DNA from 4 places in the Bacillus sp. N12A5 genome. Region 1 is predicted to be linked to each of the others. Evidence: riboswitches for the same ligand, from Rfam matches in the RefSeq annotation. Region 1 holds a riboswitch; each other region holds the start of a gene.
What was found. Region 1 has a riboswitch for thiamine pyrophosphate ahead of MOC09_RS02215 (Ykof family thiamine-binding protein). Riboswitches for the same ligand answer to the same signal wherever they lie in the genome.
Positions count from the first base shown of each region.

Region 1 (3,108 bases):
ACGTAATTTTTCTAATACGGCATCAATTTTCTCCGCCATCTCTTCTTTCGGAATCTGCAGATTTTCCAGCCCAAAAGCGATTTCGTCCTCAACCGTAAGCATGCAAAACTGCTGATCGGGGTCCTGAAAGACAACTCCGGCATGCTGTGCAATCGTTTCGGAAGTTTCAGCGTCTGTGACCGGCTTTTGATATAAAAATACATGTCCGGACAGTATGCCGTCGCAAGCCTCCGGGTACAGGCCATTTAAACAAAGGGCGAGCGAGCTTTTTCCGCACCCGCTCGGTCCCAGCAATAAAGCGCATTCTCCTTTGTGAAGTGCAAACGAAATGTTTTGAAAAACCGGTTTCTCGTCTTCTTCATAAGAGAAGCCGAGCTGGTCAACCGTTAGGAACTCATCAAAGGCTTGCATGTTCTGAAGCCCGCTTCCGTTTCTTTTTCAATTCCTTCCCGAGTGCCATTCCGTTTAACACACCCGTATAAGCAAGAGAGTCGCTGACAGCCTTTCCGAGAAGCCCTGCAAGAAGCGCGCCAGAAATCAGACGGATCACAAGCATCATGAGAAGATAGCCCGGTGAATAGGTTGCATAGCCAGAAACAAAGAGATCATAAATAAAGCTTGCTACTGAAGACCCCATTCCTGCCAGCAGAAGGACGGGCAAAGAGTATGCTTTCCAGCGTGTCGCGAGAAATACCGCTTCAGCCCCGAGTCCTTGAACAATGCCGATAACGATGACCATCGGGCCAGACGGATTTCCCAGCAGGCACTCAACGAGAGCGGCAATGATTTCAGAAACAAGCGCTGCACCCGGTTTTCGAATAATGTACGCGGCGATGACAGAAACGATAAACCAAATGCCGTAAATCGGTTCATAAGCGATTGGCCCGAACATACCTGCAAGTACATTTCCGAAATGCGTAAATAATAAATAAACAACGGCAAAAACGATACTGATAACAGACATGATGACAATTTCTTTTACTTTCCAGCTTTTCATATTATCCCTGCTTTCTGTTTTTTCTTGATGGACTGTTAGCCGAGACATTGACAGTCATGGTTACGTGGTTTGTTTGCTGTTCAGCCATGCGGAAAACGGCTTCCATTGTTCTGAATACGTCATGTGCATCCCCGTCAAGCTCACTCGCGTAATGGACCCCCTGTACGAAGGTGCCTTCTGCTTTCGCAATCTCGACAGCTTCCATGATCAAGCCCATATAATCGGGCTCATTCAGCGGATACAGCGCAAATTGGCACGGCGCTTCCGCATTCAGGCTGCGGACAGCTTCTTCATTGACGCGCTTGCCGTCTGCAAAAAGATATGTATCTCCTTGTGTATCGCCCGGGCAACCGATAGAAAACGTCCCGTTCATGACGATGTGTTGTTCGCTGTTCGCCGCATAGAGATAAATGGCTTTGGCAGCGTCGAATACATGATCAATCGATCCGCGCAGGACTGTGCTGATATGATCGGTTTTCGTCCAAACGTTGGATGTGTCGGTTTTTTTCAGCGCCGACTTAATCACACTAATAAAATCATCCGTCATCGGATATAAAGAGAACCGAAAACCGGCAATTCTGCTTGTGCCGCAAATATGATCCATTTCTCCGACCTCCTGTTTTTTTGGTAAAATAAAAAACTGCATATCCTAAGGGAATATGCAGTCATAGATCGATTAAGCGCACAAAAAAATACACCATTCGGTCAACCTGCACTTCCCCACGCTGGTATTATCCAGATCGGGTCATAAGGGATCAAAGCGCGTGTTTGCGCGCTTTATCTCAGCCAAAACAGCACCCCTAGTGCTTTCCGTATACAATTTTTTATTTTGACATCATAATAGATGATAAGAACCATTTTGTAAACAATGAAATCATTTTTTTCATTTTGGGATAGGAGAGGATGATCGCTTTTGGAAAAAGGGAACATATTAATTGTGGAAGATGAAGAAAAAATCGCCAGGGTGCTTCAGCTTGAATTGGAATATGAAGGATACAGCGTCACCATCAAACACAACGGCACAGAAGGACTGAATGCCGCCGCGGAAGGCGGGTATTCCCTGGTGCTTCTTGACGTCATGCTCCCGGGATTGAGCGGATTGGAAGTGCTGCGCCGCTTGAGAAAAACGGATCAGCAGACACCGGTCATTTTATTAACGGCTCGCGACAGCATTCCTGACAAGGTAACAGGGCTGGATATCGGCGCGAATGACTACGTCACAAAGCCGTTTGAAATCGAGGAATTGCTTGCGAGAATCAGGGCGGCGCTGCGCCAAAACGGAACAAAAACAGAAGATATCGGCACCTATCTTACATATGACGACTTGCGGGTGAACGAAAAAACCCGTGAAGTGAGACGCGGAGATAAAGAGGTGGAATTAACGCCCCGGGAATTTGATTTGCTCGTCTATATGCTGAAGCATCCGCAACAGGTGCTGACACGGGAGCAGATTCTAAACTCGGTATGGGGATTTGATTATATCGGTGATACAAATGTCGTGGATGTTTATATCAGATACATCAGAAAAAAACTTGACTATCCTTACGAAAAACAGCTGATCCATACCGTTCGCGGGGTCGGCTATGCCATTAAGGGGTAAACGATGAAGCTGAAGACCAAGATTCATCTGTACACATCAATATCGCTGTTGATTTTATTAATTTTGGTCCATACCGCAGTCTATCTCATTTTTTCATCTGCGCTGACCTCAAAGGATGCAGCCCGGCTTGCAGCTGAGACGGATAACATTTCTGAAGCACTGCATGCAGCTGAAACAGAAGGAGTGGCTTTGCAGGACATGCTGCAGGCTTATCTTCCGGCAAACGGCATGGTCCGTGTAGTGAATGGTGATCAAAAAGCCGTCATGACCATGACAAAGGAAAAAGCATATAAAGAATTTCCCCTGTCTTTTCACAGCGGGGAAACGGCAGATGTAAGAAAACATGACGGCAAGCTGTTTGCTGAGGCTGCTGTTCCGGTTATTTGGACTGATGGACAAGTGGTTTCTCTTCAGCTGGTTGAAAGGCTTGAGAACACAGAAGAGAGTCTGTTTCTGCTGAAAATCATTTTAATCGCTGCAAGTGCTGCTGTTTGTATCGCTTCTTTTTTTG
Region 1 covers NZ_JALAMR010000002.1:351,331-354,438, forward strand. The annotation lists gene MOC09_RS02205 (ABC transporter ATP-binding protein) at 1-411, opposite strand, end outside; gene MOC09_RS02210 (ECF transporter S component) at 398-997, opposite strand; gene MOC09_RS02215 (Ykof family thiamine-binding protein) at 999-1,601, opposite strand; TPP riboswitch at 1,698-1,809, opposite strand; gene ykoG (two-component system response regulator YkoG) at 1,911-2,597, shown strand; gene ykoH (two-component system sensor histidine kinase YkoH) at 2,601-3,108, shown strand, end outside.

Region 2 (3,108 bases), on a different contig from region 1:
ACCGATTGGGCGGGGAAGATGCGTTTATAAAAGAAACAGTAAACGAGGCTTTAAGAAGAGTGGAGCAATAAAGGAAAGAGACGGTCTTTCATAAAATGAGAGACCGTCATTTTTTATGGCCTGTTTACAGTTCTCTGCAACATAAAAGCGAGTCGATTTAAAATGGTTTATCTAGGACAAAGCCTTTTTCCAACAGGAGTTCTGACAGTTCTCCATGCAGATAAACAGCTGCATCTAATTGATCATGCAATGCTCTTCGGAGGTGAGGGTTCGAGGTTTCCTTTATCGCGGCAGTGTACTTGTTAATGCTGTTTTTTGTTGTTGCTAAGAAATCAAGGGCAGTTGCAGGTATAGCTATGGCGTTAATCGGATCAAAGACATTGTTCAATGGCAAGCCACCTCCTGTACAGGATGTTATTTTCTTGTTCCCCTGATAAGAAAATATTTTGCTTTGTGTCTTGCTTTTATACAAAATGCTATAATGAATAACAAATTTTTCCGGGGGAGTGGGATGATGAAGCAGATTATTGCGATGGGCGGAGGGGGTTTTTCAATGGAGCCGGATAATTTGTCTCTCGATCAATATATCATCAATCAATCGGAGCGGAAGTCACCTCGCATTTGTTTTCTGCCGACGGCGAGCGGTGATTCCCAAAACTATGTTCAGCGGTTTTATGATGCTTTTCAAACACTGGATTGTGTGCCGTCTCATTTATCCTTATTTAAGCCGCCGACAACAGATTTACTATCTTTTGTTATGGAACAGGATGTAATATATGTTGGCGGGGGAAATACGAGGAATATGCTTGTACTGTGGAAGGAGTGGGGGCTGGATCTTATTCTCAGAGAAGCATGGAAGAACGGTTTGATTCTAGCTGGATTAAGTGCCGGTGCGATCTGCTGGTTTGAAGAAGGGGTCACAGATTCGGCCGGGCCGCTGACAAGTATGAAAAGTTTAGGTTTGTTGCAAGGGAGTTTTTGTCCTCATTATGATGGTGAAAAGGACCGGAGGCCGATATACCACCAGCTGATATCTAATGAATTTCTGAGTGATGGCTATGCGGCGGACGACGGAGCGGCTCTCCATTTCATAAATGATCAGCTGTTTCAGACAGTGAGTTCAAGACCGGGTGCAAAGGCATATCGGGTGATGATGGATGAATATGAAATAGCTGAAATCCAGCTGCCTGTCAAATATTTAGGATGAATTAGCTGAATATTATCTATATTCCCCTTTTTTTCAGATTGGTTTTATGTTAAGATGAGTGCGAAATCAATAGTTACTGGGGGTGCCCGCTATCGGGCTGAGAGAGAAGGCAAGCTTCTTAACCCTTTGGACCTGATCTGGTTCGTACCAGCGTGGGGAAGTAGAGGAATTGTTTTTATTATTGTCGTGCTGGGCAATAATATGTTTCTTTCTGACTGTAACCGGGTTCATTCATTTGAATCCGGTTTTTTGTGCTGGTTATGGGCTTGATTTTGTCCTTTCAAACGAAGAGAGGGGAAGGATAAGTAATGCAAAACAATTCAGTGCAGCAAGCCAACATTTCCATTATGTCGAGTTTTTCGGGGAGCAAGAAAGTGTACGTGGAGGGGTCTTCTTCGGACATCCAAGTGCCGATGAGGGAGATCGCATTGAGTCCGACGACGGGATCGTTCGGTGAAGAGGAAAACGCGCCTGTGCGTGTCTATGATACAAGCGGACCTTATACGGACCCTGATGTGACAATTAATATTGAAGAAGGTTTAAATCCTCTCCGCCAAAAATGGATCACAGAGCGCGGCGATGTGGAAGAGTATGAAGGACGGGCTGTAAAACCAGAAGATAACGGTTATAAAAAAGCAAATCCAAACGCAAGCTATCCCGGACTAAAGCGGAAACCGCTGAGGGCGAAGGCAGGTCAAAATGTCACGCAAATGCACTATGCCAAAAAGGGGATCATTACTCCTGAGATGGAGTTTATCGCCATTCGCGAGCATGTGTCTCCTGAGTTTGTCAGAGACGAGGTAGCCAGCGGCCGGGCGATCATTCCTTCAAACATTAATCACCCTGAAAGTGAACCGATGATTATCGGAAGGAATTTTCATGTGAAGATCAATGCGAATATCGGGAATTCAGCCGTTACGTCATCCATTGAAGAAGAAGTGGAAAAAATGACGTGGGCCATACGCTGGGGAGCGGATACGATGATGGACCTTTCTACCGGAAAAGACATTCATACGACGCGTGAATGGATTATCCGCAATTGTCCTGTGCCCGTGGGGACTGTTCCGATTTATCAGGCGCTTGAAAAAGTAAACGGCGTAGCGGAGGATTTAACGTGGGACATTTATCGTGATACGCTGATCGAACAGGCAGAGCAGGGAGTGGATTATTTTACGATTCACGCAGGTGTTTTGCTTCGCTATGTGCCGCTGACTGCCAAACGGACAACCGGAATCGTGTCACGCGGGGGAGCAATTATGGCGCAGTGGTGTCTGGCTCACCATCAGGAAAGCTTCTTGTATAGTCATTTTGAAGAAATTTGTGAAATCATGAAAATGTATGATATTGCTTTTTCTCTTGGGGACGGACTTCGTCCCGGATCAATCGCTGATGCCAATGACGAAGCGCAGTTTGCTGAATTAGAGACGCTTGGAGAGCTGACGCAAATTGCCTGGAAGCATGATGTTCAGGTGATGATTGAAGGGCCTGGGCATGTGCCGATGCATAAAATCAAAGAGAATGTCGATAAACAAATGGACATTTGCAAAGAAGCGCCTTTTTACACATTAGGGCCGCTGACAACAGATATTGCGCCGGGCTATGACCATATTACATCAGCGATCGGAGCGGCGATGATCGGCTGGTATGGGACAGCAATGCTTTGTTATGTAACGCCGAAGGAGCATTTGGGGCTGCCTAACCGTGACGATGTTCGGGAAGGAGTTATTACATATAAAATTGCGGCGCATGCGGCAGACCTTGCAAAAGGGCACCCCGGAGCGCAAATACGGGATGATGCTTTATCGAAAGCCCGTTTTGAATTCCGCTGGCGGGATCAGTTTAATCTATCCCTTGATCCGGAAAGAGCGCTTGAATATCATGATGAAACCCTGCCGGCAGAA
Region 2 covers NZ_JALAMR010000013.1:7,535-10,642, reverse strand. The annotation lists gene MOC09_RS14915 (hypothetical protein) at 1-71, shown strand, start outside; gene MOC09_RS14910 (spore coat protein) at 158-388, opposite strand; gene MOC09_RS14905 (Type 1 glutamine amidotransferase-like domain-containing protein) at 515-1,207, shown strand; TPP riboswitch at 1,276-1,383, shown strand; gene thiC (phosphomethylpyrimidine synthase ThiC) at 1,516-3,108, shown strand, end outside.
Region 2: it holds a riboswitch for thiamine pyrophosphate, as region 1 does, so the genes downstream of both, thiC (phosphomethylpyrimidine synthase ThiC) here and MOC09_RS02215 (Ykof family thiamine-binding protein) in region 1, are expected to answer to the same signal.

Region 3 (3,108 bases), on a different contig from region 1:
AATAGTGAAATGAAAAGCCTTTAAAACGATTTTTGTTTTAAAGGCTTTTCTATTGATTGCGGGTGGTTTACGTTTTGGAAAAAATAAGGTATCCTAGTCCGTACGAAGTTTTATGAAAATTAAAACAATTATAAGAGTTTAGAGGAGGACCACGATGATTTTGCAGCTTGACAATGTCTCACTAAAACGAAATGGAAAATGGATACTGAGGAATATTCATTGGAAGGTGGAGGAAAAGGAGAATTGGGTGCTTTACGGACTGAATGGCGCCGGAAAGACAGCGCTGTTAAATATGCTTTGCTCATATTACTTCCCAACATCCGGTGAGATGCAGGTGCTTGGCCATGAGTTTGGTAAAACGGAGCTTGGGGAGAAGCTCAGACGGAAAATTGGCCTCGTCTCAGCGGCTCTGCAGCAAAAATTATATCCATCAGATTCAGCCTTTGAGATTGCTCTAAGCGGAGCTTACGCTTCAATTGGATTATATGAAACGCCAAGTGCGGAAATCAGGGAAAAAGCGATCGGTTTATTAGAGGACTTGGGCGCAATTGAATATGCCGACCGCCGCTATGAAACCCTTTCTCAAGGGGAAAAACAAAGAGCCTTAATTGCAAGAGCGCTAATGGCCGATCCGGAGCTGCTGATCCTGGACGAACCGGTCACAGGGCTGGATTTTATTGCCCGGGAAAAGCTGTTAGATACGATTACATATATTGCAAACAAAGAAAATGCGCCATCAATTCTTTATGTGACGCATCATGCGGAAGAAATATTGCCGGTCTTTGACAAAGCCCTTTTATTAAAACAGGGAGAGGTCTTTGGATCAGGAGAAATAAAGGAAATGCTGACTGATCAAATACTTTCCGCTTTTTTTGATACACCAATCCATGTATTATGGAATCAGGACCGGCCGTTTTTAACAAGAGCCGAGCCGATAACGAATGCCTGACAAACACATATCGATTCATCCTAGGGGTGCTTTGCGAAGCTGAGAGAGACATTGTCTCAACCCTTTTGACCTGATCTGGATCATGCCAGCGGAGGGAAGCGGTGAAATAGCGGAGTGCATAGGACTCTGTTTGTTTTTATTAAGCCGTTTCATAACATATGAAATGGCTTTTATGATTTTAAAGATAGGAGCGGATCACATTGAATCAACAAATAGACTCTCTGTTAAAAAAGGTGGAGGAGCAAAAGGAGGAGCTCATTCAGCTGGCAAAAACACTGATTTCTTATCAAACACCTGCTCCGCCTGCAAGAAATACCGACGGCATTCAATCATGGATTGCTGGTTTTTTAAATGAAATAGGATTCTCAATCGATAAATGGGATGTGTACCCGGGAGATCCCAATGTTGTAGGTCTGCTAAAGGGAACAAATTCAGCAGATTATCGTAGCCTGATCATCAATGGCCATGTAGATGTGGCAGAGGTAAAAGAGGATGAAGAATGGGAGCATGACCCGTTCCATCCAATTGAAAAAAACGGTCTCTTAATTGGGCGAGGCGCTTCTGATATGAAAGGCGGAATGGCGTGTGTACTCTTTGCTGTCAAATTGATTCGTGAGGCAGGCATTGAACTTCCAGGTGATTTGATTCTGCAATCGGTTATCGGGGAGGAAGTCGGAGAAGCAGGCACGCTTGAATGCTGCAAGAGGGGCTATCACGCTGATTTTGCAGTTGTCGCAGATACGAGCGATATGCATATTCAAGGCCAGGGCGGTGTCATTACAGGCTGGATCGAAATCAAAAGCAGCCAAACGTTTCATGATGGGACGAGACGGAATATGATTCACGCAGGCGGAGGAACATTCGGGGCAAGCGCAATTGAAAAAATGGCAAAAATCATTGCGGGGCTCGGGGAACTTGAGCGCCACTGGTCCATTATGAAAAGATATCCCGGCTTTCAACCAGGCACAAATACCATTAATCCGGCTGTCATAGAAGGAGGCAGGCATGCGGCTTTTATAGCGGACGAGTGCCGGCTGTGGATCACAGTCCATTTTTACCCAAATGAAACCCATGACCAAGTGGCTGCGGAAATAGAAGATTATATCAACCGGCTGAGCGACAGTGACATTTGGCTTAGGGACAACCGCCCTGTATTCAAGTGGGGAGGCTCATCTATGATTGAAGACAGAGGAGAAATTTTTCCGGCATTGGAAGTTGACCCTGGCCACCCAGGCGTCTTAGCGCTTACTGCCTCTCATGAGAAAGTGAAACGGGAGCGCCCGGTTATGGACGTTTCTCAGTCCGTTACAGATGGCGGATGGCTGTTTAATGCCGGCATTCCATGTGTGATATACGGCCCTGGCGATCTGCACAATGCACACTCTGTCAACGAAGAGGTATCGATTGAGCAGCTGGTAGAGTATACAAAAATCATGCTCGATTTTATTATCAGCTGGTGCAGCTGTAAAAAAGAACAGTGACATGAAATTTTCTTCTTGCTGACAAGGTTCAGCCTGCCCGTTCATATACTTGAAAAAAGGACGGAAAAAGGACGTGATGGAATGATCAGCATTTCAGAATTTCAGGTAAAGGATGTCGTCAATGTCTCAAACGGAAAAAAGCTGGGGAGCATTGGTGATATTGATATCAATGTGACAACTGGAAAAATTCAGGCGATCATACTCGGAGGAAATGGGAAAGTTCTCGGATTTTTTGGAAAAGAAGAGGAATTGGTCATTCCATGGCGAAATATAGTAAAAATCGGGGAAGATGTCATCTTGGTCCGATTAAATGAACCGCATGCATAATGCGCTTGTCTGCCGTGGATTGGCAATTGCCGGAAGTCTCGATTCTTCCGGCACATTTCATTTAGAAATATGCAAATCGGCGCTCAACGAATGCAGAAAGATGTGGTAAAATAAGTGGGAAATTCCGCTTTTTTAAATGTTTGTCGAAAGGTTGGATCATCATGAATACATATCACCCATTCAGTCTTACCACACCCTCGACACTCATGATACAAGACTGGACACAAACGAATCAAAACAACAGAGAAGTCATTGCCGGATTTACAACGAAAAACGGCGGTGTCAGCCAAAAGCCTTTTGAATCGTTAAATACAGGATTGCACGTTCATGACAAAGATGCAGATGTAGTTA
Region 3 covers NZ_JALAMR010000003.1:378,407-381,514, reverse strand. The annotation lists gene sigG (RNA polymerase sporulation sigma factor SigG) at 1-5, shown strand, start outside; gene MOC09_RS05145 (ABC transporter ATP-binding protein) at 155-949, shown strand; TPP riboswitch at 962-1,063, shown strand; gene MOC09_RS05140 (acetylornithine deacetylase) at 1,150-2,430, shown strand; gene MOC09_RS05135 (YlmC/YmxH family sporulation protein) at 2,512-2,757, shown strand; gene pgeF (peptidoglycan editing factor PgeF) at 2,919-3,108, shown strand, end outside.
Region 3: it holds a riboswitch for thiamine pyrophosphate, as region 1 does, so the genes downstream of both, MOC09_RS05140 (acetylornithine deacetylase) here and MOC09_RS02215 (Ykof family thiamine-binding protein) in region 1, are expected to answer to the same signal.

Region 4 (3,108 bases), 150 kb from region 1:
AGCTTCTGCCGAACGGCAAGGAAGCGCCTAATACGTTTGCTGCGGCATCTATTATTTTTGCCGGTATTTTTATTTTATCATTGCTGCTGTCCTATGGGTTCGTCTTGGCAGGGTTTATCCAAAATGCTTTTTTAATGACACTTATTATTTCAACGATTTCATTAGGTGTTGTCGTTCCAACGTTAAAAGAAGAACGGATCATGAATTCAAATATCGGGCAGATTATTTTGCTCGTTGCTGTTATCGCTGATTTGGCCACGATGATTCTTCTAGCTGTTTTTTCTTCTTTATACGGAGAGGACAGCGGAAACATGTGGCTCTTGATGATCCTGTTTGCGGCCGGAGTGGTGCTTTACTTTTTCGGCCGGGTCTTTAAACATCGCTCTTTTGTTCAGTCCATGTCAAAAGGGACGATCCAGATCGGGACACGTGCCATTTTTACGTTAATTATTGTCCTTGTTGCCTTGTCTGAATCACTTGGGGCAGAAAATATTCTCGGCGCTTTCTTAGCGGGGGTTCTTGTTTCCCTTCTTTCGCCAAACAAAGAACTTGTTCAGCAGCTGGATTCATTTGGCTACGGGTTCTTAATACCGATTTTCTTTGTGATGGTCGGTGTGAAGCTGGATATTTGGACTCTTTTCCAGGATAAAACCATTTTAATTATGATTCCGCTTCTGCTTCTGGCGCTGTTAGTCAGCAAAATCATTCCTGTTATGTACCTAAAGAAGTGGTATGATAACCGAACCGTTTTCGCGTCTGGTTTCCTGCTGACATCAACGCTTTCGCTCGTGATTGCCGCTGCGACGATCGGCCAGCAGCTTCACGTGATCAGCGCAAATATGTCAGGAGCGCTAATTTTAGTAGCCGTCATTGCGAGTATTTTTACGCCGATCTGTTTTAAAAAATTGTACAAACGGGAAGAGCAGCCTGAGGAGAAAAAGACGATTACGTTCATCGGCGCCAATCAAATGACTTTGCCTGTTACACTTGAGCTGCCGGAGAACGAGTATGACGTGCGGGTTGTGCACGTTTATCAAGAGAATGCGGAGGAAAAGCTGTCAGAATCAGTGTTTACGGTTGAGACGATTGCTGATTATGAGCCTGAAACCCTAGATTCACTCGATATTTTTGATACGGATATCCTCGTTGTGGCGACAGGGAATGAAGACATGAATGCCGAGATTGCACTACTTGCAAAAGAAAAAGGCACAGAAAGAGTCATTGCCAGCGTCGGATCACCTGAGAATGAAGCAGCTCTGAAGGAGCAGGGGATTAGCATCTTTTCTATTCTGCTGTCGACAAAAACATTGCTTCGCGCGCTGATAGAAGCCCCAGGCGTCATGAAGCTGCTCACGAACCAAGAATCTTCGCTGTATCAAATTAATATGGAAAACAGCAAATACGACGGTGTCATTTTGCGGGAATTCCCTCTAACAGGCGACGTCATTTTTGTCAGGATTTTCAGAGGTGTGGACAGCATCGTTCCTCATGGAGACACAAGGCTGAAACTTGGAGACCGCTTAATTGTCACCGGATCTCGCGAGTACGTAACGGAGCTTAAGAAAACATTGGAAGGTTAAATCTTGACCAATTAGGGATTCGTGTTAATATAGAGGTGCAGAACAATTCAATATGTATTCGTATAACCACTAGGGGTGTCCTTCATAAGGGCTGAGATAAAAGTGTGACTTTTAGACCCTCATAACTTGAACAGGTTCAGACCTGCGTAGGGAAGTGGAGCGGTATTTGTGTATTTTACTATGCCAATTCCAAACCACTTTTCCTTGCGGGAAAGTGGTTTTTTTATTTATCAGACAGGGGGAATGATGTGTGAAGTTTTCAGAAGAATGCCGCAGTGCAGCCGCAGAATGGTGGGAGGGGAGTTTTGTCCATCCGTTTGTTCAGGGAATCGGTGACGGAACGCTTCCGATTGACCGTTTTAAATACTACGTGCTTCAAGATTCTTATTATTTAACGCATTTTGCGAAGGTGCAATCGTTCGGCGCCGCTTATGCGAAGGACCTTTATACGACGGGACGGATGGCAAGCCACGCCCAAGGTACATATGAGGCGGAAATGTCGCTTCATCGCGAGTTTGCCGAACTGTTGGAAATCAGTGAAGAGGAGCGTAAGGCGTTTAAGCCGTCTCCTACGGCGTACTCATATACATCCCATATGTACCGTTCGGTTTTGAGCGGGAATTTTGCTGAGATTTTAGCGGCCCTTCTACCGTGCTATTGGCTTTATTACGAGGTTGGCGAGAAATTGCTGCATTGTGATCCGGGGCATCCGATTTATCAGAAGTGGATCGGCACATACGGAGGTGACTGGTTCAAACAGCAGGTCGAAGAGCAAGTCAACCGGTTTGATGAGCTGGCGGAAAACAGCACGGAGGAAGTGCGCGCCAAGATGAAAGAGAATTTTGTCATCTCCAGCTACTATGAATATCAATTTTGGGGAATGGCCTATCAGAAAGAAGGCTGGTCCGACAGCGGCATAAAAGAGGTGGAGGAACTTGGAGCTTCACGCCATAACGGATGACTGCAAACCGGTTGAAGAGTTAGCGAGAACAATCATAGCTATTCAGAATGAAGTTGATTTTATACACATCCGGGAACGGTCAAAATCGGCGGCAGATATTTTGAAACTGCTTGAGCTTACGTCCGAAGGCGGTGTGGATAAACGAAAATTGGTCATGAACGGGCGGGTGGATATTGCGCTTTTTTCTACGATTCATCGCGTGCAGCTGCCGAGCAGCAGCTTTTCGCCGAAGCAGGTCAGAGCCAGATTTCCTCACCTTCATATCGGGCGGTCGGTGCATTCACTGGAGGAAGCGGTTCAAGCTGAAAAGGAAGACGCCGACTACGTGTTGTTCGGTCATGTGTTTGATACAGATTGCAAAAAGGGTCTTGAAGGCAGAGGTTTGTCTTTGCTGTCAGATATCAAAAAACGGATTTCTATCCCGGTTATTGCCATCGGCGGGATGGCGCCGGACAAATTAAGAGGCGTAAAACAAGCAGGGGCAGACGGTATCGCTGTCATGTCGGGAATTTTTTCTTCGGCTGACCCTTTGGAAGCTGCCAGACGATATTCCCGCAAGCTAAAGGA
Region 4 covers NZ_JALAMR010000002.1:197,725-200,832, forward strand. The annotation lists gene MOC09_RS01340 (monovalent cation:proton antiporter family protein) at 1-1,580, shown strand, start outside; TPP riboswitch at 1,642-1,750, shown strand; gene tenA (thiaminase II) at 1,831-2,541, shown strand; gene tenI (thiazole tautomerase TenI) at 2,516-3,108, shown strand, end outside.
Region 4: it holds a riboswitch for thiamine pyrophosphate, as region 1 does, so the genes downstream of both, tenA (thiaminase II) here and MOC09_RS02215 (Ykof family thiamine-binding protein) in region 1, are expected to answer to the same signal.